2 regions of the Ruegeria sp. CH10 genome follow, and region 2 is predicted to be linked to the other one. Evidence: riboswitches for the same ligand, from Rfam matches in the RefSeq annotation. Region 2 holds a riboswitch; the other holds the start of a gene.

Region 1 (11,247 bases), on a different contig from region 2:
CTTCGGTAAAGAGCCGCACAAGGGTGTGAACCCGGACGAAGTTGTTGCCATGGGCGCCGCCATTCAGGCCGGTGTTCTGCAGGGCGACGTCAAAGACGTGGTTCTGCTGGACGTGACCCCGCTGTCGCTGGGGATCGAGACACTGGGTGGCGTATTCACCCGCCTGATCGACCGCAACACGACCATTCCGACCAAAAAGTCTCAGGTCTTCTCGACCGCCGAGGACAACCAGAACGCCGTGACCATCCGCTGTTTCCAGGGTGAGCGCGAAATGGCCGCGGACAACAAGATCCTGGGTCAGTTCAACCTTGAAGACATCCCGCCCGCGCCGCGCGGCATGCCTCAGATCGAGGTGACTTTTGACATCGATGCCAACGGCATTGTCTCGGTTTCGGCCAAAGACAAAGGCACCGGCAAAGAGCAGAAGATCACCATCCAGGCATCGGGTGGTCTGTCGGACGAAGATATCGACAAGATGGTCAAGGACGCCGAGGAAAACGCCGAGGCCGACAAGGAACGCCGCGAGCTGGTGGACGCCAAGAACCAGGCGGAAAGCCTCATCCACTCGACCGAGAAATCGATGGAAGAGCATGCCGACAAGGTCGACCCGACCACCATCGAAGCGATCGAACTGGCAATTGCCGCGTTGAAGGACGAGCTGGAAACCGAGAATGCCGACAAGATCAAGTCGGGCATCCAGAACGTCACCGAGGCCGCGATGAAGCTGGGCGAAGCCATCTACAAGGCGCAAGCCGAAGAAGGCGAAGAAGAGCCTGCCGCGGCAGACGAAGCGCCCGCAGAGGATGACATTGTCGACGCAGAGTTCGAAGATCTGGACGACGACAAACGTAACTAACGGGTAACCGGGCCAATCCGGGCCGGTCCGCTCGCCGGGCCGGCCCGATTACGTTGAGGCAGAAGGAAATACTGATGTCAAAACGCGACTACTATGATGTGCTCGGCGTATCCAAGGGCGCATCGGCGGACGAGATCAAGAAGGGTTTTCGTACGAAGGCCAAAGAACTGCATCCCGACCGCAATAAGGATAACCCGGATGCAGAGGCGCAGTTCAAAGAGGCCAATGAGGCCTATGATGTCCTGCGCGATGCTGAAAAGAAAGCAGCCTATGACCGATTTGGCCATGCTGCGTTCGAAAATGGCATGGGCGGTGGTGGCCGTCCCGGCGCTGGATTTGGCCAGGGCGATTTCTCCAGCGCGTTTTCGGACGTGTTTGACGATCTGTTCGGCGATTTCATGGGTGGTCAGCGCGGCGGCGCCGGTGGCGGACGTCGCGCCGCGCGCGGTTCGGACCTGCGTTATAACCTGCGTGTGACGCTGGAAGAGGCGTTCTCGGGCCTGCAGAAAACCATCAGCGTTCCGGCGGCGGTGGCGTGTTCGGCCTGTGATGGCACGGGCGCGGAGAGTGGCGTCGAACCGACCACCTGCCCGACCTGTTCCGGTATGGGCAAGGTCCGCGCGCAGCAGGGTTTTTTTACGGTCGAACGGACCTGCCCGACCTGTTCGGGTCTGGGTCAGATCATCAAGAACCCCTGTAAATCCTGCAATGGTGCGGGCCGCGTGGAAAAAGAACGCGCCCTGTCCGTCAACATTCCCGCCGGTGTCGAAACCGGGACCCGCATTCGTTTGGCGGGTGAGGGTGAGGCTGGGATGCGCGGTGGCCCTCCGGGTGATCTCTATATCTTTGTCGAAGTCTCGGATCACAAACTGTTCGAACGCGACAGCGTGAACCTTTACTGCCGCGTGCCGGTCAGCATGGCCAAGGCAGCCTTGGGCGGTTCGATTGAGGTTCCGACCATCGATGGCGGTCGCGGCCGCGTGCAAATCCCGGCTGGCAGCCAATCGGGCCGCCAGATGCGCCTGCGCGGCAAGGGTATGCCGGCGCTGCGCGGCGGTGGCATTGGCGACATGTTCATCGAACTGGCCGTCGAAACGCCGGTGAACCTGACCAGCCGTCAGAAAGAACTGTTGAAAGAGTTTGATGATCTGGGCGAAGATAACCACCCGGAATCCAAAAGCTTTTTCTCATCCGTCAAATCCTTTTGGGACGGTATGAAAGGCTGAGAAGTCGGGTAGGGGGCTTTGCCCCCGCCGCCCTTTGGGCGACTCCCCCGAGATATTTATAGACAGGTGAAGCAGGGGATCCGCACTTCATCTGTCTGAAAATATCCCGGAGCGCGAGACAGAGCCTCGCAAAATCCCCTTGAATATTTTCACTGCGCCTGAGATGGTCGCGCCAACCGTTGGGGTGCCCTGATCAAAGGGCTGAGAGGCGTGAATGCGTTAACCCATCGAACCTGATCCGGGCAATACCGGCGTAGGGAACGGTCTAGCGCGAACAGACGTTTTCCATGCTGCGTTGCCCATTGATGATGGAGCAACGATATGGCGCATATTGCCCTGACTATTGCGGGCTCGGACAGTGGCGGCGGGGCCGGGATACAGGCGGACCTCAAGGCGATGTCTGCCCTGGGTGTCTATGGTGCCAGCGTGATCACCGCCGTGACGGCGCAAAACACGCAGGCCGTGACGGCGGTGCATGGGATACCGCTGGATGTGGTTGCGGCCCAGATTGATGCGGTTCTGACCGATCTGGATGTGGGTGCAATCAAGATCGGCATGCTGGCAACGCCTGAAGTTATTCAAACGGTTGCGGATGCGATTACCGGGTTTGAGGGGCCTGTCGTGCTGGACCCGGTGATGATCGCCAAGTCGGGCGACGCCTTACTGGCAGAGGAAGCGGTTCAGACATTGCGGGATGTCCTGCTGCCTCGGGCCGCCGTATTGACTCCCAATCTCCCCGAGGCCGCCTGCCTGTTGGACTGCCGTGTCGCGGAAACACCCGAACAGATGATTGATCAGGGCCTGGCCCTGTGCGCCTTGGGGGCGGGTTCGGTGTTGATGAAAGGCGGCCATGGGCGTGGCGAGATTTGCTATGACCTGTTGATCGAGCCCACAGGGCTGGTCGCTGAATTCACGGCCCCCCGGCGCGCAACGCGAAACACCCACGGCACGGGCTGCACGTTGTCCTCGTCTATTGCGGCAGGACTGGCGCAGGGGCTTGGGTTGGTTGACGCCGTTGGTCAGGCGCATCGCTATCTGCAGGGGGCGATCGCCCGGGCGGATGAGTTGAAGATTGGCAATGGTCACGGGCCGGTTCATCACTTTCATCAGGTTTGGCCTGCGTGACGGTCTGGTCGGTCATAGGCGCGGGCGTCGCAGGTCTGGCCGTCGCGACCGAGCTGGTGTCTCGGGGCGCGAAGGTACAGGTCTTTGATCCTGCTGGCCCGCCGGGTCCGCATGGGTGCTCGTGGTGGGCCGGGGGCATGCTGGCCCCGTGGTGTGAGTTCGAAAGCGCCGAGGAGCCTGTTTTGCGTCTAGGGCAGACCGCGTTGGAGTGGTGGGCAAGGCACACTTCGGTTCAGCGGCGCGGAACACTGGTTGTGGCCAACCCGCGTGACTTACCCGACCTGCGCCGTTTTGGGCGCCGGACCGAGGGGTTTGGCGAGGTTGAATCCCACGAAATAGCCCAGTTAGAGCCTGATTTGCATGGCTTCACCAAGGCGCTGTATTTCGCAGATGAGGCGCATCTCGACCCGCGTCAGGCGTTGCGGGACCTGTACGCTCACCTGCTGAACCACGGTGTCGAATTTCATCGCAAGCTTGCCCCGGCGCGGTTGGAAAACGCGATTGATTGCCGGGGGCTGCACGCGCGCGAGGTGCTGCACGATCTGCGCGGTGTGAAGGGTGAGATGCTGGTGATCCGCTGCCCTGATGTCTCTTTGACCCGTCCGGTACGCCTGCTGCACCCCAGGATGCCGCTTTACATCGTGCCACGGGGCGAGGGCATCTATATGCTGGGCGCTACGATGATCGAGAGTGAGGACAGCAGCCGCATCACTGCGCGCTCGATGTTGGAATTACTCAGCGTGGCCTATGCGCTCAACCCCGCATTCGGAGAGGCCGAGGTGCTGGAGATCGGCGTCGATCTGCGCCCGGCCTTTCCCGACAACCTGCCACGTATCCGGCGGCTGGGGCGCACGATCTATGCCAATGGCCTGTACCGCCACGGGTATCTGCTGGCCCCGGCGCTGGCGCAGGGTGTGGCGGATCTGGCGCTGGACAACAAACATTCGGAGATGGTCGATGAAGATCGTGCTTAATGGTGAACCCCAGGAAATTCAGGCTCTAACATTAGCGGAACTGCTGGTGGAACGCGGAGTCTCGGGGCGGGTCGCAACGGCGGTGAACGAAGAATTCGTACCGTCGAGCCTGCGTATTGCCCACAGATTGGCAGATGGCGACCGGGTCGAAATCCTTGCGCCGATGCAGGGGGGCTGAGGATGAAACAGTTTTACGGCACCGAATTGCCTAACCCGCTGATGCTGGGCACGGCGCAATATCCCAGCCCTGCCATTCTGGAACAGGCGTTTCGCGATAGCGGCGCGGGTGTGGCCACCGTCTCACTGCGCCGCGAATCCGGGGCGGGGCAGACATTCTGGCAGATGATCCGCGATCTGGGCGTGTTGGTTCTGCCGAACACCGCCGGGTGCCATACGGTCAAAGAGGCCGTGACCACCGCCCATATGGCGCGAGAAGTGTTCGACACAAAGTGGATCAAGCTGGAGTTGATCGGCCACACGGACAGTCTGCAACCGGATGTGTTCCAACTGGTCGAGGCCGCACGCATTCTGACCGAGGACGGGTTTGAGGTTTTTCCCTACACCACCGACGATCTGATCGTGGGCGAACGTCTGCTGGCGGCTGGGTGTGAGGTGCTGATGCCCTGGGGCGCGCCGATTGGCTCGGGGCGGGGGTTGAACAACGAATACGCTTTGCGCGCCATGCGGGCAGAATTTCCTGATGTGCCGTTGGTGATTGACGCGGGCATTGGTCTGCCCAGCCATGCCGCGCACGCGATGGAGCTGGCCTATGACGCCGTTCTGCTGAACACGGCTGTCGCGCGGGCGGGTGATCCTGTGGCCATGGCGCGGGCCATGATGCAGGCGACCCTTGCCGGGCAACTGGCGCATCAGGCCGACCCGATTGAGGCGCGCGATATGGCCGAGCCCTCGACCCCCGTGATCGGAAAGGCGTTTTTGTCATGAGATTGGATCGGTTCTACCCGATCTTCGATCATTCCGACTGGTTGCGGCGGATGCTGCCCCTTGGGGTCAAGCTGGTGCAGTTGCGGATCAAGGATCAGCCTGACGCGGTGGTGCGCGAACAGATTGCTTTGTCGCGTGATCTGTGCCGCCAGCATGGTGCAGTTCTGGTGGTCAATGACTACTGGCAGGCCGCCATTGAGGCCGGATGCGACTGGATTCATCTGGGGCAAGAAGATTTGGATGAGGCCGATCTGAACGCGATCCGCAAGGCCGGGCTGAAACTGGGCGTCTCAACCCATGATGACGACGAACTGGAACGGGTACTGGCCATGGACCCCGACTATGTGGCGCTGGGTCCGGTCTATCCGACCATTCTGAAAAAGATGAAGTGGGAGCAGCAGGGCCTGCCCCGCGTCACCGAATGGAAGGCGCGCGTGGGCGACATCCCCTTGGTCGGGATCGGCGGCATGAGCGTTGAGCGCGCGCCGGGTGTGTTGCAGGCGGGCGCGGATATCGTCTCGGTCGTGACTGACATCACGCTGAACGCGGACCCCGAATCCCGTGTGCGCGAATGGATTGAGGTCACGCGATGAGCCGTTATGCCCGCCAGACGATCCTGCCCGAACTGGGTGCAGACGGGCAGGGTCGCCTGTCCGCCGCACGTGTACTGGTGGTGGGCGCGGGCGGATTGGCCGCCCCGGTCCTGCCGTTGCTGGCCGGGGCTGGGATCGGGCATCTGACGATCATGGACCGGGATGAGATCGCCCTGTCAAACCTGCACCGGCAGACGTTGTTCACGCCGTCTGACTGTGGCCGCCCAAAGGCCGTGGTCGCGGCTGAACGTTGCCGCGCGTTGAACGATGAGTGCGATATTGTTGCCGAAGAACAGGCTCTAACTAGTGCGAATGTCACTGAATTTGTTCAGCAAGTCGATCTAGTTCTGGATTGCGCCGACAGCTATGCGGCAAGCTATACTCTGTCTGACACCTGCCTTGCCCTTGGCAAACCTTTGATTAGCGCCTCGGTGCTGGGGCTGACCGGCTATGTGGGCGGGTTCTGCGGTGGGGCTCCGTCATTGCGGGCTGTGTTCCCCGACGCGCCGGACAGCGGTGCCAGTTGCGCAACGGCCGGTGTGCTTGGCCCGGTTGTCGGGATCATGGGTGCGATGCAGGCGCAGATGGTGCTGAACTTGATCCTTGGCCTGCAACCCTCGCCCTTGGGTCAGATGGTGCAGTTTGACGCGCGGACCTTTCGCAGCACCACGTTTCGTTTTGATGGCGCCCCGGAGCCTGCACGGCATTTCTCATTCCTGTCTGCTAACCAATTGCGCGCGGACGATGTGATCGTCGAACTCCGCAGCGCAGAGGAAGCGCCTGAACCGATCCATCCCAACGCGCGGCGCACGACTACTGCAAACATCAAAACAGAGCCTAATAAGGATAAAAGGCTAGCACTTTGCTGCGCCACTGGCCTGCGGGCCTGGCGCGCGGCAGAAGAATTGCAACCGGATTGGCCGGGCGAGATTGTCCTCGTCGCGGCCTCAACCTCGTGAACGAAAAGGACCCGCGAGATATGAAGAAACTGATGACAGCCATCGCCCTGCTGGCCGCCGCGCCTGCCTGGGCCGAGGATAAGATGACCGTTCTGCTGGACTGGTTCGTCAACCCCGATCACGGCCCCATCATCGTGGCGCAGGAAAACGGGTATTTCGCGGATGAGGGGCTTGAGGTTGAAATCATCCCGCCTGCCGATCCGTCGGCCCCGCCGCGCCTTGTGGCCGCCGGTCAGGCGGATTTGGCGGTGTCCTATCAGCCCCAGCTGCACCTGCAAATCCACGAAGGCCTGCCCCTGAAACGCGTTGGCACGCTGGTTGCCACGCCTCTGAGCTGCCTGCTGGTACTTGAGGACGGGCCGATCAAAACTCTGGCCGACCTCAAGGACAAAAAGATCGGCTTCTCGGTCGCTGGTGTCGAAGAGGCAGTGCTGTCGGCCATGTTGAACACGCATGGCGTCGCGTTGGATGATATTGAATTGATCAACGTCAACTTTTCGCTCTCGCCTTCTTTGATGAGCGGTCAGGTGGACGCGGTGATCGGGGCCTTCCGTAACTTTGAACTGAACCAGATGGATATCGAAGGTGTCGCGGGCCGCTGCTTCTATATCGAGGAAGAAGGCGTGCCGCCCTATGATGAGCTGATCTATGTGGCGAACCCGGACACGATGGACACCGACAAAGTGGCGCGTTTTCTGGCCGCGACTGAAAAGGCGACTCAGTTCATCGTGAACAACCCTCAGGAAAGCTGGGAGATTTTTGCCAACACCTCACCCGAGTTGCAGGATGAGCTGAACGCTCGCGCCTGGGTCGACACGCTGCCCCGTTTCGCCCTGCGCCCGGCGGGGTTTGATGCCGGTCGCTATGCTCGGTTCGAGGCATTCCTGAAAGACAGTGGCATGATCGACAGCCTGAACCCGGTCAGCGACATCGCCATTGATGTGACCGCGCAATGAGCGGATATGGCAAAGCTTTCGCGCTGATGCGCGACGCGGCGCAGGGGCCGTGGCGGGATTATACCCGCCACGCCTTTGTCCAAGGGTTGGGGGATGGAACCCTCCCGCGCGCCGCGTTCCTGCATTATCTGCGGCAGGATTACGTGTTCCTGATCCATTTCTCGCGGGCCTGGGCGCTGGCGGTGGTGAAATCGGAAACGCATGCGGAAATGCTGACGGCTGTGGGCACGGTGAACGCATTGGTCGCCGAGGAAATGCAGCTGCATATCGGCATTTGCGAAGCGGCCGGGATTTCGCAGGAGGAGTTGTTCGCAACCCCAGAACGGGCCGAAAATCTGGCCTATACGCGGTTCGTGCTTGAGGCCGGGTATAGTGGAGATTTGCTGGACCTTCTGGCGGCCCTGGCACCCTGCGTCATGGGCTATGGTGAGATCGGCGCACGGCTCGCCTCTGAGGCCACATCAGAGACCTATCGCGACTGGATCAACACCTATGCCAGTGATGACTACCAGGGCGCATGTCAGGCGGTTGGAGATCTATTAGATTCGGCTCTAACACGGCGAATTGGGGTTGAATTTGAAGCCTCTACGCGTTGGGACCGTCTATGCCGGACCTTCCGCACAGCAACCGAGCTTGAGGTCAATTTCTGGCAGATGGGCCTGACCCCGTGACGCAAGCGCCTGACCTGACCATCAGCGGTTCAGCCACAATCAACGGCGCACCTTTGTTCGCGCCGTTGACCCTGACCCTTGCGACGGGGCAGTGGACGTGCCTGCTGGGCGGGTCAGGTGTGGGGAAAACCACCGTTCTGCGCCTGATTGCCGGGCTGGAGACGGGCGCAGACTTCAACGGGCAGATCGTCGCCAGTGATGCGCAGCCAGTCCCAAACCGGGTCGCTTACATGGCGCAGGATGACCTGCTGCTGCCTTGGGCGACGGTGGCGCAGAATGTGTCTCTGGGCGCACGTCTGCGGGGCGAAAGACCCGATCTGGTCTGCAGGGACCGTCTGATCGAACGGATGCGGTTGCAGGACCATATGGGCAAGAAACCCGGCGAGCTTTCAGGCGGCCAACGCCAGCGCGTTGCCTTGGCGCGCACGTTAATGGAGGATCGCCCGATTGTTTTGCTGGATGAGCCGTTCTCGGCCCTTGATGCCAGAACACGCGCTGACATGCAGGACCTTGCGGCCGAGGCGCTGGCGGGACGCACCGTCTTGCTGGTGACCCATGACCCGGCCGAGGCCGCGCGGTTGGGCCAATCCATCGTGGTGATGACCGCGCAAGGCTTGACTGCGTGCAATCCACCCTCAGCCCCGGCCCCGCGCCATGTGGATGATCTGGAAACGCTGGAAACGCAGGGCGCGTTGCTGCGTTTGCTGAGAGAGGCGGCATGAAACTTCTTTCGGGCCTTGCAGCGACCGTCTTTGCCGTCGCGCTCTGGCAGGCGATTGTCAGCCTGACGGGCTTGCCCAGGTTCATACTGCCCGGCCCGGCTTTGGTGGCCGAAACATGGTGGCAGAACCGCTGGTTGATTGCCGAACACACATGGATCACGGCGGTCGAGGTGGTGATCGGTCTGGCCGTCGGCACGGTGCTGGGCGTGATCACCGCGTTACAGCTGGCCAATTCGCGGGCCGCGCGGGTGTTGGTGCAGCCCATGCTGGTCTTTACTCAGGCGCTGCCGGTCTTTGCGCTGGCGCCGCTGTTGACGCTGTGGCTGGGCTATGGGTTGTGGTCCAAGGTCGCGATGGCGGTTCTGATCATCTATTTCCCGATCACCTCGTCCTTCTTTGACGGTTTGATGCGCACGCCGCCGGGTTATCTGGACCTTGCCCGCACCATGCAGGCCAGCCCGCGCGCTGTGCTGTGGCATATCCGCATTCCGGCGGCGCTGCCCTCGCTGGCATCCGGGATGCGGCTGGCGGCGGTTTATGCGCCGATCGGGGCGGTGATTGGTGAATGGGTCGGATCGTCCAAAGGACTTGGCTATCTGATGTTGTTGGCCAATGGGCGCGCCAAGACCGATCTGATGTTTGCCGCGATGCTGACCTTGGGGGTATTTTCCATCCTGCTGCATCTGACCATTCGCCGCGCCACGGTGCGCATGGCGGGTGAGGGGCGTTAACCATTCGGAAACCGATTCTGCGTCAGGGTGAGGCCATGACCAAAGACGCCTTTGCCGAAGCCCCCATGCTGTTTGAAACGGATGAAGCGCCCGCGCAGCCGCTGCCGTCTGGTCGATTGCCCTCCTATATCAAAGACCACCGCAAGCGGTTGCGCGAAAGGTTCATGTCCGGCGGGTCTGCCGCGATGCCGGATTATGAGCTGTTGGAGCTGGTCCTGTTCCGATCGATCCCCCGGCAGGATGTGAAACCGTTGGCGCGGGCGCTGATGGACACGTTCGGGGATTTCAACCGGGTGTTGACCGCGCCCGAAGACCGGCTGCGCCAGATCAAGGGCGTGGGCGATACAGTCATCACCGATCTGAAAATCCTTGAGGCCTGCGCCCACCGCATGGCCCGCGCGCGGGTGATGCAGCGGCATGTGATCTCGGGCTGGGATGCGTTGCTGGATTACTGCCATACGACAATGGCCCATCGGGAGACCGAGCAATTTCGTGTTTTCTATCTCGACCGCAAGAACGTGTTGATCGCGGATGAGGAGCAGGCCAAGGGGACTGTCGATCACGTGCCGGTTTATCCGCGCGAAGTGGCGAAACGCGCGCTGGAGCTGAACGCTTCGGCGCTGATCGTGGTGCACAACCACCCGTCGGGCGATCCCACGCCCTCGCAATCGGATATCGATATGACCAACCGGATCCAGGATGCCTGTCTGGCGTTGGGCCTGACCCTGCATGACCATTTGATCATAGGCAAATCGAACGAGTTGAGCTTTCGGTCAGAGGGATATTTGTAGGGGCGTTGCCCCCTTTTGTCCTTTCAGGCCAATTCACACCGACCGTGCATTAAATGAGAAGAAGATGGGGTTATTGCACCCAAATCTCGACGCGGCGGTTGATTTTGCGGCCCCATTCGGTGTCGTCGCAGGCCATGGGCATGGCTTCGCCAAAGCCGTCGACATCCAGCGTGATACTATCAGGGATGGCAGTTTCCACGGCGGCCAGAACGGCATTGCGCACGGTTTTGGCGCGCAGCAGGGAAATCCGCGCGTTTGAGGCGGCGGCCCCGTCCCCATCACTGAACCCGACGAAAAGCAGTTTGCGAGCGTCCAGAGTTCCGGCCTCAAGCTGTTGGGCCAGGTGCAGGATGTTGGACCGGGATTGCGCGTCAGGGCGGGAGGATCCTGCCTCGAACCGGAAGGACAGCGACAGTCGCGACAAGGGGCGCAGGGTGGTCACCATGCGTTGCAATTCGTCCAGCCCAACCTCGGACCCGCCCGAGGCGACGGCATTTGCAAACCGGTTGCCCTGAAGGTCGATGGGCAGCGTTTCGGGGGCCTGATCGACAAAGCCCGCGTCACGGATGGCCAATTGCGCCTCGGGGCTTTGGGTATAGGCCAGGAACTGGCGGGCGATCCGGGGCAGGCGGCGGTCAGGCAGGTAGAGGAACATGGGCGAAGTCAGGGGGTAATCCTCGGTCTTGATCGTTTGCCTG
Region 2 (11,247 bases):
TGCGGACAGGTTGCTGCCGGGCGCGGCGCGCCCGTCGGGGGGCCGGGCGCAGGTTCAGGCCGCGTTCTGCATCGATGTGCGGTCCGAAGTGTTCCGCCGCGCGCTTGAGGCGCAGGATACCGGGATCGAAACGCTGGGCTTTGCCGGGTTCTTTGGTTTGGCCAGCGCCCACAAGGCCGCCGGGTCTGATGTGACCGAGCTGCACGGCCCGGTTCTGTTGCAGCCTTCGGTCTGCTCTCAGGCCAAGGAGTCTGCGGGCAAGGACCTGTCCCGGCGCTATACGGCGCGGGCGAAACGGGCCTGGGGCCGGTTCAAGCTGGCGGCTGTGTCCTCGTTTGCCTTTGTCGAGGCGACGGGGCCATTGTATGCGGGCAAGCTGATGCGCGATGCGCTGGGTGTTGGCGGAAAGACCAAGGTCGATCCCGCACCGCAGCTGGATCCCAATATCGATCTGAGCGCGCGGGTCACGATGGCCAAAACGGTGCTGACGGCGATGTCATTGACCGACAATTTTGCCCGCATCGTATTGCTGGCCGGGCACGGTGCGGATGTGACCAACAACCCGCATGAAAGCGCGCTGCATTGTGGCGCTTGCGGCGGGCACGCGGGGGACGTGAATGCGCGGCTGCTGGCCGGGCTGCTGAACGATCCGCGGGTGCGTTCCGGGTTGGCCGAACAGGGGGTCGAAATTCCCGAAGACACGATCTTTGTTGCGGCGATGCATTACACCACGACCGACCGGGTGCATCTGTATGAGCAGGATTTGCCGGCGGGCAACTGGTCGGGTGATCTGGCGCGTTTGAAAACATGGCTGGCAGCCGCAGGACAGCTGGCGCGGGCGGAACGCGCCGTGCGTCTGCCGCGTGCGGCCAGGGCTACCGATATTCAGCGCCGGGCGCAGGACTGGGCCGAAACCCGCCCCGAATGGGGTCTGGCCGGGTGCCGCGCCTTTATCGCCGCGCCGCGCCACCGCACGGATGGGGCGGATCTGGCGGGGCAGGCGTTCCTGCACAATTATGACTGGCGCAAAGATGACGGGTTTGGCGTGCTGGAGCTGATCATGACCGCGCCGGTGGTGGTCGTCAGCTGGATCAGCCTGCAATATTATGGCTCGACCGTGGCCCCGCGCCTGTTTGGTGGCGGCAACAAGCTGCTGCACAATGTGGTCGGCGGCATTGGCGTGCTGGAGGGCAACAACGGCGCCCCCCGTCCGGGCCTGCCGTGGCAGTCTATCCATGATGGCGAAGGCTATCAGCATGATCCGCTGCGTCTGTCGGTGGTGATCGAAGCCCCGCACGCGGCGATGTCGGACATCCTGAGCCGCCATCCGCAAGTGCGGGCGCTGTTCGACAATGGCTGGCTGCATCTGATCGCGATGGATGAACAGGGCAAACTGGCCTGGCGCTATACCGGCGATCTGAACTGGACCCCGATGACCTCCGCGCCCGATCAGGCCATCGCGGCTGAATAAGGACAGGGGGGAAAGGGTTGTAATCCGGCCCATTCCCGCCTAGTCACACCCTCACCTCGGGGTGCGTGAGAGATCGCGCTGAGATGCCAGTGGCGAACCCGTTGAACCTGAACCGGCTAGAACCGGCGGAGGGAAAGGTGTCGGATCCATCCATCCTTGCCCTCTCGCCGCAATGGAGGATGACATGAAACATCTGATGATTGCTGCGGGACTTCTGAGCGCGACCACGGCGGTGGCCGCCGATAAACCTCAGCTGACCGTGTATACCTATGACAGCTTTGTCTCGGACTGGGGCCCCGGCCCGCAGGTCAAAGAGGCGTTCGAGGCGATCTGCGACTGCACACTGAACCTTGTGGGCATCGAGGACGGTGCGGCCCTGTTGTCGCGCATCCGGCTTGAGGGTGAAACCTCGGACGCGGATGTGGTACTGGGTCTGGACACCAACCTGATCAACGCCGCCAAGGACACCGGCCTGTTTGCGCCCAGCGGGGTCAGCGCCGAGTATGACCTGCCGATCGAGTGGACCGATGAGGTGTTCGCCCCCTATGACTGGGGCTATTTCGCGTTTGTCCACAACGCGGATGCGGCGGCCCCTGCGAATTTCGCGGAACTGGCCAAGAGCGACACCAAGATCATCATCCAGGACCCGCGCTCATCCACCCCCGGTCTGGGGCTTTTGCTGTGGGTGCAGGCCGCCTATGGCGATGAGGCCGAGGATATGTGGGAAGGTCTGGCTGACAATATCGTCACCGTGACCAAAGGCTGGTCCGAGGCGTATGGCCTGTTCCTTGAGGGTGAGGCCGACATGGTCCTCAGCTATACCACCTCGCCCGCCTATCATCTGATCGCCGAGGAAGATGCCAGCAAAGCGGCAGCGGCTTTTGATGAAGGCCATTACATGCAGGTCGAAGTGGCCGCGAAACTGGCCAACAGCGATCAGCCGGAACTGGCGGATCAGTTCCTGAACTTCATGGTCTCGGACGCATTCCAGCAGATCATTCCCACGACCAACTGGATGTATCCGGCCGTAACCCCGGCTGACGGGTTGCCCGAAGGGTTCGATACCCTGATCGTGCCCGAAAAATCGCTGCTGTTCACCCCGGATGAGGCCGCCGCGGTGCGGGATCAGGCGCTGGCGGAATGGCTGAGCGCGCTCAGCCAGTAAGCCCATGGCCGGGCATTGGCGCGGCGGCTTTGGTGGCCGCGCTGATCCTTGGGACATTGGCCGCCGTGGGCCTGCGCGCCGAGGCGTTGGGCGGGTTCGGACCCTCGGACTGGGCCGCGTTGCGGTTCACCTTGGTTCAGGCGGTTCTGTCCGCGCTGTTCAGCGCCGCGCTGGCCATTCCGGTGGCGCGCGCCCTGGCCCGGCGGCGGTTTGCCGGACGGCGGGTGCTGATCGCGCTGTTGGGCGCGCCTTTCATTCTGCCGGTCATTGTCGCCATCCTTGGGCTGTTGCAGGTCTTTGGCCGGGCGGGCTGGATCTCCGAGCTGTTGGGCCTCTTTGGCCTGCCCCCGATCCGCATCTATGGGCTGCACGGTGTGGTGCTGGCCCATGTGTTTTTCAACCTGCCGCTGGCCACGCGGCTGATCCTGCAGGCGTGGCAAGAGGTTCCGGCGGAACGGTTTCGGCTGGCTGCGCAGCTGGGCTGTGACGGCTGGGCCATGTTCCGTCTGATCGAATGGCCGATGCTGCGCCGCATTCTGCCGGGTGTCTTGGCGGTGATCTTTGCGATATGCCTGACCAGTTTTGCCGTCGCTCTGACATTGGGCGGCGGGCCGCGCGCCACGACGCTGGAACTGGCGATCTATCAGGCGTTTACCTATGATTTCGATCTGGGCCGCGCGGCATTGTTGTCGGGGTTGCAACTGGCCCTGACCACCGCTGCCGCGCTGGCGGCGCTGAAATTTTCACGCGGCGACGGGTTCGGGGCCGGGCTGGACCGCGCCATCCGCCGTTGGGACGGCGGCGCGCCGGTTCTTGATATCGTTTGGATCGTGGCGGCTGCGGTGTTCCTGCTGCTGCCGCTGGCGGCGGTGGCGATCTCGGGCATTGCCGGGGTGTTCGAGATGCCGGCGCTGGTGTTTCGCGCGGCGGTGATCTCGGTTCTGGTGGCGGCGGCCAGCACGATGGTGCTGCTGATGCTGGCTCTGCCCATGGCGATGGCGGTGGCAACCGGGCGTCATGGCATTGTTGAGCTGAGCGGTATTCTGGGGCTGTCGGCGTCACCTTTGGTGATCGGGACCGGGCTGTTCATCCTGATCCGACCGGTGGCAAACCCCACGGCTCTGGCGCTGCCGGTGACGGCGCTGGTGAATGCGGTGATGGCTTTGCCCTTTGCCCTGCGCATTCTGGTGCCCGCCGCGCGGGATGTCGTCGCCCGCCACGGGCGGCTGGCGCTGTCCTTGGATATGGGCAAATGGGTGTTTTTCACCCGCATCCTTCTGCCCCGGATGCGGCCGCAAATCCGGTTTGCGGCAGGGCTGGCGGCAGCGCTGTCGATGGGGGATCTTGGGGTGATTGCCCTGTTTGCCGACCCGCAGATCGCCACGCTGCCCTTGCAGATCTACCGGTTGATGGGGGCTTATCAGATGCAGGCGGCGGCGGGCGCGGCGCTGTTGTTGTTGATGCTGTCGATGGGGGCATTCTGGCTTTTGGATCGAGGGGGACGGGCGCATGCTGAAACTTGAGGGCTGCTGCGTTGAGAATGGCGGCTTTGCGCTGCGGGCCGATTTCTCGGTTCCTGCCGGGGCCAGCGTGGCGATTGTCGGGCCTTCGGGGGCGGGTAAGTCCACGCTGCTTGAGGCGATTGCCGGGTTTCGCGACCTCTCAGACGGGGAAATCCTGTGGGATGGGGTGCGGATTTCCGACCTTGCGCCGGGCAAGCGTCCTTTGGCGATGCTGTTTCAGGATGGCAATCTGTTTCCGCATCTGACAGTTGAGCAGAACGTGGCCCTTGGGCTGCGCCCCAATGGGCGGCTGTCAGAGGCGGAAAACGCGCAGGTTCAGACGGCTCTGACCCGCGTCGGCCTGCCCGATTATGGCGAGCGGAAACCGGCGGAACTGTCCGGCGGACAGCAAAGCCGCGTCGCGCTGGCGCGGGTATTGGTGCAGCGCCGAAACATGCTGTTGCTGGACGAACCCTTTGCGGCGCTGGGGCCCGCGCTGAAGACCGAGATGCTGGACCTTGTTGCCCGACTGCTGGCCGAGACGGGCACGACCCTGTTGATGGTCAGTCATGATCCGCAGGACGCACGCCGCATTGCCGATCAGACGGTATTGGTGGCCGAGGGCTGCGCCCATGCGCCAGCCCCGACCGCGCAGCTGTTTGACAACCCGCCGCCCAGCCTGCGCGCCTATCTGGGCTGACCGCTAGCGGCGGTGGTGAAAGATGAAACCCAGAAAGTTCAGCAAAAGCTGTGCCGCCAGAATCTGCGTGCTTTCGGTCTGGTCATAGGCCGGGGCGACCTCAACCAGATCAATGCCCACCACGTCGCCGCGCTTGGCCAGCCCCTGCAGGATTTCCAGCACGTCATAGTACAGAAACCCGCCATGGCTGGGCGTGCCGGTGCCCGGCGCGATTGAGGGGCAAAAGGCATCAATATCGATGGTGACATAGTACCGCGCGCCCTGCGGGATGCGGTCCAGCACGCCGTCTGTGCCCAGTTTGCGCACCTGACGCACGGACAGAATATCCGAGCCGCGGGCGCGGGCTTCGTCATACCCCTCTTTCGCGGTTGAGGACACGTTGCGGATGCCCAGCTGCGTCATGCCCGAAACGTAATCCTGTTCAATCGCGCGCCGCATCGGGTTGCCGTGGCCCTCGGTCACGCCGTGGCGTTCATCGACGAAATCCAGATGCGCGTCGATCTGCACCACGTGGATCGGACCGTTCTTGTCGCAATCGTCAGCAAAGGCGCGGATGCAGGGAATATTGACCGAGTGATCGCCGCCAATGGTCACGGGCAGAGCCCCCGCATCGAGGATTTTCTTCACCCCATATTCGATATTGGCATGGCTTTCGCGGGTCTTGGTGTGAATGATATCGGCATCGCCCAGATCGACGATCCGCACATCGCCGCCCAGATAGGTGGCGTCATCCTCATGATCATAGGCCCCGGCATGTCCAAAGCTGAACAGGGTCGATGCCTCGCGCACCGCCCGTGGCCCGAACCGAGCGCCCGAGCGATACTGGCATCCGAAATCAAACGGCGCGCCCAGGATGGCTACGTCGGCGTCAATCTGATCCCAGTCGGCCACGTAAGGTTTTTTGCCAAACGTGGCGATGCCGACAAAGGGCAGGTTCAATCGCCCCGATTCATATCCGTGACCTGACATGTGCTCTCCTGTTTTGTGCGGGTTTGTTGTGCCGTTGGGGCAAGAGTCGGGCCGAGACAATCACAGAAACCCCGTCAGGGAAAATCCAAATTTTGCGCATTGCAGCGTGTCAGCGCGGGGCAATACCCACCAGGCCCCCTGATTCCCCGACCGCCCCGCCCTGGTCCGGGTGTGTTTGGGCCATGATGATATTATGTCGCTGACATTGGCGCATTTTAGCGGTTGGGATTACGGCCACGGCCACTATGATTGCGTTTCGCAGTCTGACATAAGCGGTCACGTCTGACGATGCCCTGCATCGGGTCGGACCGTTTGTGATGAAAGATACGACAAAAAGGGAAGCCAGGTGCGCACCAAGTCTTCGTTCGTGACCCCGATTCCGACCCAATGGGTTGGGCCTATTCTGTTCAAGGGGGATCTGGTTTCCGGTGAGGTCTCGGTGCCGCTGGCCACTTATGAGACGCCGCTTTGGCCTTCGACGGCGCGCGGGGCGGGCGTGTCGCGCCATGCCGGAGGGATTCAGGTCACACTGGTGGACGAGCGTATGACGCGTTCGATCGCCGTGCGCGCGCAGGATGCGGCCTCGGCCCATCGCGCCTGGCAGCGGATCGAGGCGCAGACAGAAACGGTCGCGAAGATTGTCGCGTCGACCAGCCGCTTTGCCCGTCTGATCAAACTGAATCGCCAGATCGCGGGCAACCTGCTGTATATCCGGATCGAATGTTCCACCGGGGATGCCTCGGGTCACAATATGGTGACCAAGGCGGCCGAGGCGGTGCTGAACTGGGTGCTGGCGGAAAACCCCGAGCTGTCCTATGCGTCGATCTCGGGCAATTTCTGTACGGACAAAAAGACCTCGGCGGTGAACGGGCTGCTGGGGCGCGGCAAATACGTGATTGCCGAGATCGAGATTCCGGGCCGTCTGTTGCGGCGCATGCTGCGCACGACGCCGGAACAGATGGTGACGCTGAACATCGAAAAGAACTTTGTTGGCGGCAATCTGGCCGGATCGCTGCGCAGCGCCAATGCCCATTTCGCCAATATGCTGCTGGCCTTCTATCTGGCCACCGGACAGGACGCGGCCAATATCATCGAGGGCAGTCAGGGTATCGTGCATTGCGAGGCGCGGGGCGAGGATCTGTATTTCTCGTGCACCCTGCCGAACCTGATTGTCGGCTCGGTCGGTGCGGGCAAGGGCAATGATCAGGTCGAGGATAATCTGCAGCAGATGGGCTGCAAGGACGACCGGGACGAAGGCGACAATGCCCGCAGGCTGGCGGCATTATGTGCCGGGACGGTGCTGTGTGGCGAATTGTCTCTGCTGGCGGCGCAGACCAACCCGGGCGAACTGGTGCGCACCCATATGGAACTGGAACGATGACCGGCCCCTCGTCGCCGGACCGCAGCGTTGCCGGGCGCAAGCTGGATCATCTGCGCGCCATCATCGAAGACCCTGCGGTCGAACGCCAGCGTAGCGGGTTTGACCTGATCTCATTGACCCATCGGGCGCTGCCCGAGCTGGATCTGGACAAAGTGGACACACGCACCCGGTTTCTGGGCAAAGAGCTGAGCTTTCCGCTGCTGATCTCATCGATGACAGGCGGCAAGGGGGCTGAGATCGCGCGCATCAACCGCAATCTTGCCGAAGCGGCCGAGGCCACGGGTGTGGCGATGTCGGTGGGCTCGCAACGGGTCATGTTCACGGATTCAGAGGCAAAAACCAGCTTTCAGCTGCGCGAAGTGGCGCCTACCATTCCGCTGATCGGCAATATAGGCGCGGTGCAGCTGAACGCGGGGCTGGGTGCAGATCACTGCGCTGAGGCGGTTGAAACGTTGGGTGCGGATGGGCTGTACCTGCACCTCAACCCGCTGCAAGAGGCGGTTCAGGTCGAAGGCGACCGCGACTTTTCCAACCTGACCGGGCGGATCGCCGAACTGATCCCCGCAATGCCGGTGCCCGTTCTGGTCAAAGAGGTGGGTGCGGGTCTGTCGGGCCGGGATGTCGATCTGTGCTATCAGGCCGGCGTGCGTCATTTCGATGTGGCCGGGCGCGGCGGCACATCCTGGAGCCGGATCGAATACCACCGCCGGGCGGATGACGATGACGATCTGGGGCTGGTCTTTCAGGACTGGGGCCTGACAACAGTGGAAAGCCTGCTTGAAACTCGGGACGTCTTGAGCAAAAAGACCGATCCAACAACACTCATCGCCAGCGGCGGTATCAGAGACGGTTTGGATATGGCAAAGTCTATTATTCTCGGCGCGGATGTTTGCGGTCTGGCTGCCCCTTTTCTGACCGCTGCACAGGAATCCAGCGCGCGCGTCATACGAAAAATTGAAGCATTACGTCGCGAATTCCAGACGGCGATGTTCCTTTTGAGCTGCGCAGATATATCTCAGCTCAAGGGCAATTCATCACTGATCCGATCAAGGACAAAATTTTGGTAGTTTCAACTGGTATAAGCGCGATGAGCTTTTTCACCCCTCATCGCTATATCGCGCTGGATACGCTGGCTCAGCACCACGGTATCGACCCCGAGAAGTTTTCGCGCGGGATCGGGCAGGAGAAGATCGCCATGCCCGGCCATGACGAGGACGTGGTCACGCTCGCGGCTGAGGCGGCGCGGCCGATCATCGACCGGTTCGGCACCGACGGGATCGACACGATCATGTTCGCCACCGAAACCGGGATCGATCAGTCGAAATCGGCGGGGATTTTCCTGCAGGGTCTGCTGGGCCTGCCCGCCAATGTGCGCAATGTTGAGCTGAAACAGGCGTGTTATTCCGCCACGGCGGCCTTGCAGATGGCCTGCGCCCATGTGGCGCGCAAACCCGACCGCAAGGTTCTGGTCATTGCGTCGGACATCGCGCGCTATGATCTGGACAGCTCGGGCGAGGCGACGCAGGGCGCGGCTGCGGTGGCGATGCTGGTGACGGCCGATCCCAAGCTGCTGGAAATCGGCTCGGTCTCGGGTCTGTTTTCAGAAGACATCATGGATTTCTGGCGTCCGAACCATCGCCGCACCCCGCTGGTGGATGGCAAATACTCGGCGCTGCGCTATCTGAATGCGCTGGTGGAAGCGTGGCGGGATTATCAGGCCAATGGCGGTCAAAGCTACGACGATTTCGCGCATTTCTGCTATCATCTTCCGTTCACGCGCATGGGCGAAAAAGCCCATCGCCATCTGGCGAAAGAGGCCGGTGCCACCGTGGATATGGCGACCGCCTTGCCGGGGATGCTGTATAACCGTCAGGTTGGCAACAGCTATACGGCTTCGGTCTATCTGGCGATCCTGTCGACGCTGGAGAATGCGGAACAGGACCTGACCGGTAAGACGCTGGGGCTGTTTTCCTACGGGTCCGGCGCAACAGGTGAATTCTTTGATGCCACGGTATCCGCGGGGTATCGCGATTACCTGTTTGACGCGTCGCACAGAAAAAACCTGGATGAACGTGACCCGGTTTCTTATGACGATTATGTCACGCTGTGGCATCCGCCCGGTGAGGAAGGCGTCCACAACGGCCTGATGCCGGATGAGGCCCGCGGGCGCTACAGGCTTGCAAGCATTGACGATCACAAGCGCATCTACATTGACCGGAACGCCTGAGGTCACACGGGCGCATGCGCCGGGCAAGCTGATTCTGTCCGGCGAACACTCGGTTCTCTATGGGGCCCCCGCCCTGGCCATGGCGGTCGCGCGCTATACCGAAGTGTCATTTCAGCCACTGGGGCTTGGCGAAGGGCTGAAAACCGCGTTCGAGAACCTGTCGGCGGGCGAGGTCTATCCGCTGAGACTGTTGTCGCAGTTCAAGTCATCGCTGGATCAGCGGTTCGATCAGTTTCTGCGCGGTGAGCTGGATGTACATAAAATCCTGACGCGCCCCGATGATCTGGCGGTTTATACGCTGGCATCGCTGCTGCATGAGAACCTTGGCACCACAAGTACGGCCATTCCCGGGATCGGGGCGATGAATCACATGCTGGCACCGGGGCAACTGGCCAGCCGGTCCGAGCTGTCGATCGGGTCCGGCATGGGCTCGTCCGCCGCGATCGTGGCGGCAACAACGGTTCTGTTCGAACATCTGCTGGACCGGCCCAAGACGCTGGACGAGCGGTATGAGAGGGTGCGGTTCTGCGAGCGGCTCAAACACGGGCGAGCCGGGCCCATCGATGCCGCTGCCGTGGTGCGTGGCGGTTTGGTGCGCGCAGGCGACGCGGGCATTGACGCGCCCGAGTTGCCAGAGGGCCATGGGTTGCTGAGCGGTGAAGGATGGTATTGGGTTCTGCATGGCAAACCCGAAAGCAGCACCGGCGAATGTGTCAGCGCCGTGCGCGCCGCGCATGCGCAGGACAGCGCGCTGTGGCAGCAGTTCAGCGAGTGCACGACCGCCTTCACCCGCGCGATCTCGCAGGGCGATGACCCCGATGACGCGATCCGTGAAAACCAGATGCTGTTGGAGCGGATCGGCGTCGTGCCCGAACCCGCGTGTGCCTTTGTCAAAGCAGTGAATGCAGCGGGCGGCGCGGGCAAAATCTGCGGTGCCGGTTCGATACGGGGTGAGGCTGGCGGCGTGGTTCTGGTGCATATGGAGGACGCCGACAAAATGGCACGGTTCATGGCAGATCACCCGGGCCTGTCCTGGTCCGCGCTGCGTTTGGCGGCCCAAGGGGCCGCGTTGGGACCTGCACCCGTCGGAGGTGACACATGATCCGCGCCAGCGCGCCGGGATCGATCATGATCACCGGCGAACATGCGGTCGTTTACGGCAGCCGGGCCATCGTCGCCGCCATCGAACAAAGGCTGACGGTCACCCTGCAGCCGCGCGCGGACAGGGTGGTTCGCCTGTCCTCAGACATTGCGCCGCCGCTGTCGGTTGCGCTGGACCAAATCGAGATGGACGGGCCGTATAAGTTCCTGCTGGCCGCTATTGCACAGCATCAAGACGAGATTGAGACCGGGTTTGATCTGACCATCTCGTCGCAGATCGATCCGACGCTGGGTCTGGGGTCGTCGGCGGCCGTTACGGTGGCTGGGCTGGGGGCCATTCTGACCCATGCCGGGATGCCGCTGACCGGGTTGCACGCCAAGGCGCACAGGATCATTCACGACATTCAGGGGCGCGGCAGCGGGGCTGATCTGGCCGCCAGCCTGATGGGCGGGATGCTGGCCTATCGCGCGCCGCCGCTGGCCGAGATGACCGCGCTGCCGGTTCCGCCACAGCTGAGCCTGCGCTATTGCGGATACAAGACGCCTACGGCGGTGGTTTTGCAGAAGATCGCGGATCAGATGCAGGGGCACGAGGCCGAGTATGACCGGCTATACGCGTCCATGGGTGCGCTGGCGGAAACGGCCATTTCTGCGGCCGAAACTCAGGACTGGGTCGGTTTCGCCGAGGCACTGACCCAATATCAAACCAGAATGGAGGCGTTGGGCGTCAG

What was found. Region 2 has a riboswitch for thiamine pyrophosphate ahead of thiB (thiamine ABC transporter substrate binding subunit). Riboswitches for the same ligand answer to the same signal wherever they lie in the genome.
Region 1: linked by a shared signal. The riboswitch ahead of thiD (bifunctional hydroxymethylpyrimidine kinase/phosphomethylpyrimidine kinase) and the one ahead of thiB (thiamine ABC transporter substrate binding subunit) in region 2 are both predicted to bind thiamine pyrophosphate.

The regions. Positions count from the first base shown of each region.
Region 1 is NZ_JBQFQY010000003.1:81,292-92,538, forward strand. Features, by position in the region: gene dnaK (molecular chaperone DnaK) at 1-856, shown strand, start outside; gene dnaJ (molecular chaperone DnaJ) at 931-2,082, shown strand; TPP riboswitch at 2,253-2,359, shown strand; gene thiD (bifunctional hydroxymethylpyrimidine kinase/phosphomethylpyrimidine kinase) at 2,404-3,207, shown strand; gene ACRZ94_RS10570 (FAD-dependent oxidoreductase) at 3,204-4,181, shown strand; gene thiS (sulfur carrier protein ThiS) at 4,165-4,359, shown strand; gene ACRZ94_RS10580 (thiazole synthase) at 4,362-5,126, shown strand; gene ACRZ94_RS10585 (thiamine phosphate synthase) at 5,123-5,719, shown strand; gene ACRZ94_RS10590 (ThiF family adenylyltransferase) at 5,716-6,678, shown strand; gene ACRZ94_RS10595 (ABC transporter substrate-binding protein) at 6,699-7,634, shown strand; gene tenA (thiaminase II) at 7,631-8,305, shown strand; gene ACRZ94_RS10605 (ABC transporter ATP-binding protein) at 8,302-9,027, shown strand; gene ACRZ94_RS10610 (ABC transporter permease) at 9,024-9,758, shown strand; gene radC (RadC family protein) at 9,794-10,549, shown strand; gene ACRZ94_RS10620 (phosphate ABC transporter substrate-binding/OmpA family protein) at 10,620-11,247, opposite strand, start outside.
Region 2 is NZ_JBQFQY010000004.1:391,327-402,573, forward strand. Features, by position in the region: gene ACRZ94_RS14690 (YbcC family protein) at 1-1,471, shown strand, start outside; TPP riboswitch at 1,519-1,623, shown strand; gene thiB (thiamine ABC transporter substrate binding subunit) at 1,656-2,636, shown strand; gene ACRZ94_RS14700 (thiamine/thiamine pyrophosphate ABC transporter permease ThiP) at 2,612-4,159, shown strand; gene ACRZ94_RS14705 (thiamine ABC transporter ATP-binding protein) at 4,146-4,838, shown strand; gene speB (agmatinase) at 4,842-5,807, opposite strand; gene ACRZ94_RS14715 (hydroxymethylglutaryl-CoA reductase) at 6,154-7,188, shown strand; gene fni (type 2 isopentenyl-diphosphate Delta-isomerase) at 7,185-8,255, shown strand; gene ACRZ94_RS14725 (hydroxymethylglutaryl-CoA synthase) at 8,249-9,415, shown strand; gene ACRZ94_RS14730 (mevalonate kinase family protein) at 9,399-10,517, shown strand; gene ACRZ94_RS14735 (mevalonate kinase family protein) at 10,514-11,247, shown strand, end outside.